One region of the Arthrobacter sp. StoSoilB5 genome, then DNA from elsewhere that is predicted to be linked to it. Evidence: predicted binding sites of a transcription regulator. Region 1 holds the regulator's gene; the other holds the start of a gene.
The links. The regulator LexA, encoded in region 1, represses DNA repair genes until DNA is damaged. The targets are predictions, from matches to a motif close to TCGAACANNTGTTCGA.

Region 1 (3,204 bases):
TCGTAGTCACCAACCACGCCATGCTGGCCGTGAGCGCGTTTGAAGGACTCGCGGTCTTGCCTGAATATGACGTCGTGGTGGTTGACGAAGCTCACGAGCTTCAGGACCGGGTCACGGGGGCCGTGTCGGGCCAGTTGTCCGTGGCGATGGTCCATGCGGCCGCCTCGAGCGCCCGCAAACACACGGCCATCACCGTTGACGCCCTGAATGCTGCTGCGGACCGGCTGGATATGGCTATTGCCGGAGTCCCCAACGGTCTGCTGCCCAATGGGCTCAACGACGAACAACTTGACTGCCTGGACCAACTGCGGGATGCCACCCGCGCCGCGTTGTCGGATTCGAAGACTGACTCTTCAAACGCGGTCGACGGCGGTCGGCAGCTTGCGCGCTCCCGGCTCATGCTCATTCTGGAACTGTGCGAGAGGATGCTCGCCGCCAAGGAGAACCGTGAAGTGGTGTGGTTCTCCAGAAACAGCACCTTCGATCCCCAGCAGGGTTACTCCCAGCCGGATGAGACATCGCCGGCACTGATCAACATCGCCCCACTCAGCGTGGCGGGGAGGCTGCGGGAAGGCCTATTTGCAGGGCACACAGTGGTGCTGACTTCCGCGACGCTGGCAATTGGATCGGCGTTTGAGCCTGCAGCGGGCGGCCTCGGACTGATCGGGGACGGGGCGCCGAGCTGGACCGGCTTGGACGTCGGATCACCCTTTGACTATCCCAAGCAGGGCGTCCTCTACGTGGCCAAACACCTGCCTAAGCCCGGCCGCGGTACGTCGGCCGAGGCCCTCGATGAGCTCGAAGACCTCATCCGTGCATCCGGCGGGGGAGCCTTGTGCCTGTTCTCCTCACGGCGGGCGGCCGAGGAAGCCGCAGACGCCATGCGCCCGCGGCTGGATGTGGACATCCTCTGCCAGGGCGAATCCACCATGGCAGCGTTGGTAAAGCAATTTGCCGATGAACCGGACACCTGCCTCTTCGGCACGATGTCCCTGTGGCAAGGCGTTGACGTCCCTGGTGGTTCATGCCGCCTTGTGGTGATCGACCGCATTCCGTTCCCGAGGCCCGACGATCCGCTGATGACTGCACGCTCGCGGGCCGTTGCGCAGTCCGGGGGCAACGGGTTCATGGCGGTGTCGGCTACCCACGCGGCAATTCGCCTTGCGCAAGGCGCAGGGCGCCTTATTCGCTCTACCGCCGACAAAGGTGTGGTGGCGGTGCTGGACTCACGGCTTTCCACCGAACGGTACGGAGGGTTCCTGCGCGCCGCATTGCCACCGTTTTGGGCGACGACGGATCGCAACGTGGTGCGCGGCGTTCTGGAACGCCTGGGCACAAAGAAAACGTAGGCGAACGCCTTAGAGGGAACGCAGGACAGAGACGACCTTGCCCATAATGGTGGCTTGGTCTCCCAGAATCGGTTCGTACTGCGTGTTCTGGGGCAGCAGCCATGTGTGTCCGTCGCGCTGGCGGAAGGTTTTCACTGTGGCTTCGTCGTCCAGGAGGGCGGCGACGATGTCGCCGTTGATGGCGTCGTTCTGTCGCCGGACAACTACCCAGTCACCATCACAAATGGCGGCATCGATCATTGAGTCGCCAGCGACCTTCAACATGAACAGTTCGCCGTGGCCCACCAACTGCCGGGGCAAGGGCAGGACGTCCTCAATGGTCTGGTCGGCGAGGATTGGCCCGCCGGCTGCAATCCTTCCCACCAAGGGCACCATTGCGGTGTCGCTGGCACTGGCCAATTCCGTCACGGCGAGTCCACCTGCGCTGCGCAGTGTGGTGGCCGCTTCCACGCCGGGAATCGTCCCGCCATCAAGCGTCAAAGGCATGAGGACCTCCATGGCGCGGGGGCGCTTGGGATCCCTCCGTAAGTAGCCGAGCTTTTCCAACTGCGAGAGCTGGTGCGTGACGCTGGACAGGCTTGCGAGACCAACGGTGTCCCCGATTTCGCGCATGCTCGGCGGATACCCGTTGTCATTGACGGACCGCTGAATGGTTTCCAGTATTTTCTTCTGCCGGACAGTCAGGCTTTTGGGACTCTTTTGAGGCTGCTGGCTCCGCAGGGGTACCCCGCCGCCGGTGGCTTTCGCTGCCATGTTCGCCAATGCCCTTCCGTTCCGCCCGGTCACGATCCGAAGTGTGCCCGGGGATGGTCGGGTCTGAAAAATGTCAGACCCTCCTGTTCCACTGAAACAGTGCCTGTTTCTTCACTCAAACCTAGGCCAGGCACAGGCGTTTATCAAACATTCGTTCTAGCGAGTCTCGACACCGTTCGTTGATAAGTGCTAAAAATGTCATAGCAAGGTTCGAATATGTGTTCTATAAACGCGGACCATCGGCCGGATGTTCGAAGAAAGTGTTCGAACATCCGGACGTTGATCCAAGCGAACACAAGGAATTGGCAGCCGGCAACGGGCATCCGATGCAGGCAATCGCTCAGAAGGGCTCAGCTCATGTCCGCAATCTCAACGTTCCACGAATTCCGCAACACCCCGGCGCCTACGCGTCTCCGGCTTACCCGGCGCGGCAGGATCGTCTTCTTCGGCATCCCTGCCATGCTGCTCCTTGCCGCACTGCTGAGCCTGGCCGGCTTCATCAACTCTCCCGCCAAAGCCTCGGATACGCGGGCCCAGTTGCAGCCGCCCGTTGCTGTCACGGTTACCGTCCAGCCCGGGCAGTCCCTGTGGGGCATTGCCGGTGCGGCCGCTCCTGAGCGCGACCCCCGCGATGTCATCGCGGAAATCATCCAGTTGAACGACCTCCGCGGAGGACGCATCCAGCCGGGCCAGCAGCTTTTCGTTCCCGCCAACTAAACGGTCGGCCGGGTGCGCGAAAAGCGCCTCCGGCGTCACAGTTACTCCGCAGTCGCACTGGCACCTTAAACTGTCTTGGTGAGTGACCAGCTTGAGCGACTTGACCGACTTCCCCTCCGGACCAATCTGCGTGGACTGAGCCCGTATGGCGCACCGCAGCTTGACGTCCCGATTTTGCTCAACGTCAACGAGAACACCCATGGCGTGCCGGCAGATGTGCAAGCGGCGATCACCGAGGCCGTTGCTGCCGCGGCTACTGGCCTGAACCGGTATCCTGACCGCGAATTCACGGAACTCCGTGAATCCCTGGCGGATTACCTCGGACACGGGCTTTCCGCGGACAACATCTGGGCCGCGAACGGCTCCAACGAGGTCCTGCAACAGA
Region 2 (3,204 bases), 1.6 Mb from region 1:
CCCCCAGGATCACCCCGCAGGGGTGCATGGAAATGTGCCGTGGAAGGCGATCCAACCTTTCAGTGAGATCCACCAGCAGGTCCAGCTGCTGGTTTTCCTCCATGCCTCCCGGCCCTCCGCGTCCAGACTCCACACGCCCGGCAAACTCACGGAGTTCAGGCTTTTCAACCAACGCTTCCCTGAATTTGCGGGCTGAGAACCGCCACAACTGCTTGGCGATTTCGCCGATTTCAGCCTCGTCCATGCCAAGAGCCATGCCGGCGTCCCGGACAGCACCGCGGGCGCGGTAACCGTTTTGCATACTCATCAGGGTCACCCGTTCCGCTCCGAAACGCTCGAAGATCTTCCGGTAGACGTTGTGCCGTTCGGCGCTTTCGACGTCGATGTCAATATCAGGAAGGGTTGACCGGCGCCCCGAGAGGAATCGTTCAAAAATGAGGTCATGCCGGATCGGATCAACTTGGCTGATGTCGATCAGGTAGTTAACCAAGCTCGAGGCCCCGGAGCCCCTGGCAGCCACCCGGACGCCCATTTCAATGATCATCCGGGACACTTCGGCCACTGTGAGGAAGTAGGAGGCAAAACCAAGCTTGCCGATGATTCCGAGCTCATGTTCCAACCGCGAGCGCATCTGCCCTTCCGCATCGCCTTTGATGCCTGGGAAGCGCCGGGTGATTCCTGCCTCGCACCGTTGGATGAGTTCCACCATGGGGTCACGATCGATGCCAATGATGGAGGCTTCAGGGACAACGGGCTTCTTCCATCCCATGTCCAGGATGGGATCGATGCGGCATTTATCGGCGAGCGCTTCTGTGTTGGAGAGCAGTTTGTTCAGCCCGGCTGCTCCTTGCCCTGCCGCGCCCATGATCTCTTTACCGAGTTGGAGCATTTGTTGGGCGTTCTTCAACCAGCCCTGCCCTGTTGGTTGTAGTGGACCTGTTGGTTGTAGTTGACCTGCTGGCTGGAGCAGGGGGGCTGCGGAAAGTTCGGGGAGGGATTTTAGTGTGCGGGCGGAGTCCAGGACGTCCGCGGTTGGGGCGCCATCCTGGGCGCAGTAGCGAACGGCGTTGCTGAGGATGGCGGGGATGTTGTATTCAAGGGCGAGCTTGAGCATGCGCACAGCGTGGGCTGTGCTGAGGGGTTCTCCAGGGGCGCTCAGGTGGGATACGGCCTCGGCAACGATAGTCCCGGGCGGCATGGCGTCAATCCATTGTTTGAAGAGTGTCCGGGGCCGAAGATATTTCCGCCCTCCCATGGCACGACCCACATCGGAGTCTGGTCCTATGAGGACGGTAAGCACGGGTTTGAGGGTTTTTGGGTCCAGTGTCCTCGATGCGAGTTCTGCCCTTGTTACGGCGACGGGCACCACTCCCCCGGCCTTGCCGGAGGTGCGGGCATGGGCGTCGGAGACGAGGCGGCAGAGGGCGCGGTAGCCGGCGCCGTTGTTGTTGCCGTGGGCGAGTACGACGACGCGGCCCGCAACTTGGGTGCGGTGGTCGCCGTCGTCGTCGAAGATGGCGAGGTCCACTCCGATGATGGGGTCGATGCCGGCGTCCATGCATGCTTTGAGGTGTTTGATGATGCCGTACAAGCCGTCCCTGTCTGTACAGGCGAGAGCTGTTGCGCCGTCTGCTGCTGCGGACTGGGCAAGTTCGTCTGGCCAGGAAACGCCGTAATGGGCGCTGAAGGCTGTGGAGACGTGCAGGTGTGTGAAGTTCAAGGTTCAGGCGGCTTCGTCTGGTTCGACTGCCCGGGCCGGTGCGGCGTCGTGGATGCGAAGGAGCCGCCAGCGGCCGCTGGCGAGATGCCGGACGAGGTCAAGGGTTATGGCCTTGCCGGATTGCCCTTCATCCTGTGGGCGCTGGAGTTGGACCCGCCAGATTTCGTGGTCTACCAAGCCTGCGCCGCTTCCTAGAGGGGCCCTGCTTTCTTCCACCCACCATTGGCGCCGCTCGTACCACCGGATGGGTTCGTTGGTGACGACGTAGTGGATTCCTTTCCACTGGATTGCTTGTGGCCTTCCCGTTTCCGTGCAGATGACGTCCACGGACTCACTGAAAAGCCCCATATCCACACTCCTTGCCTGGGGGCATCGCCCTGGATCAGCAAAATCGCTATTCGAATGTATGTTCGAATATATCCAGTTTACGTCGCTCCCCCGACAAAACCTACTGGGAAGTTTTGCTCCCTGGGGACGCCTTGGACTTCCGCCTGGCAGTAAGTTCGAGCAACTTGTCACGCAGGGGTTGGGCACTCTCTGCGAGCGCGACGCGCATCATCAGGGATGACCCGAGGCGGAATTGCTGGGTCCGAAGCACACGTTGACGGTTGTAGGCAGTGAGGGCCTGGTCCAGGGGCATGGTATTGACCAGCTTTCCCAGGGTGACGGCGTCTATCAGCGATTCGCAGGCGCCCCGCCCAAGGTTGGGCGCCATGGCGTGGGCCGCGTCTCCGATGAGGACAACATTGCCCCGCGAATAGCGCCATAGCGGCGGGGTGGTCCAAATGCGTTGTGCCAATGACGTTTCGGGCGTCGCCGTATTCAGGACATGCTGGATGCCCGTCGCGTGCTTGGAGTAGCGGCGTCGTGCCAAATCAAGGGCGTCGCCGACGTCGATTCCTTCAGGTCCCATGCCGCTGCGGAAGGACGCGTACCAGTTGGTTCCGCCGCTTGATGGGCCGATGCCAAAGAGATCCCCGCGCCCCCAGTACTCACCTATGCTTTCGCTGCCCGGGTCTTCTGGAATGACGCCCCGAACGGCGAGGTAAGGGGTCAGCTTGGCGGCACACCCCTGGCCCCACACGGAGCGCCGCACCATGCTGTGCACCCCATCCGCCGCTACTGCCAGGTAGGAGTCGCCTGGAACCGCGTCCACCTTTCCGTTTCGCCTCTGGACCGTCGGGGGCACGGCGGAGTCGAGGAACCGCAGGAGCGTATGCCTGGCGACCCCCACAAGGTTCTGCCCCTCCACGCTTATCCACGGAGTGCCTGCGGAGCTCCTGAGTGCACCGCCTTTGATGAGGGGGCTGTTTTCCCGGATGGCGCCAAGGATGCCCAACGAAGCCAGGGCTTCCTGGGCCTCGGGCCACATGGCCAGGGTTGTTCCCACCGCTGGGAGGTCAGCCCGCTGTTCGTGCACAGTGACGTGGAACTGGCTGGGATCAAGGGTTCCTGCAAGGGCGAGGCCCGCTATGCCCCCACCG

Region 2: the regulator LexA is predicted to act here: its motif matches at 2,119-2,134, upstream of LDN75_RS14825 (DUF6504 family protein).

The regions. Positions count from the first base shown of each region.
Region 1 is NZ_AP024646.1:1,736,331-1,739,534, forward strand. Features, by position in the region: gene LDN75_RS07910 (ATP-dependent DNA helicase) at 1-1,349, shown strand, start outside; gene lexA (transcriptional repressor LexA) at 1,359-2,102, opposite strand; gene LDN75_RS07920 (LysM peptidoglycan-binding domain-containing protein) at 2,460-2,819, shown strand; gene LDN75_RS07925 (histidinol-phosphate transaminase) at 2,898-3,204, shown strand, end outside.
Region 2 is NZ_AP024646.1:3,296,030-3,299,233, forward strand. Features, by position in the region: gene dnaE (DNA polymerase III subunit alpha) at 1-1,720, opposite strand, end outside; gene LDN75_RS14825 (DUF6504 family protein) at 1,724-2,068, opposite strand; gene LDN75_RS14830 (FAD-dependent monooxygenase) at 2,169-3,204, opposite strand, start outside.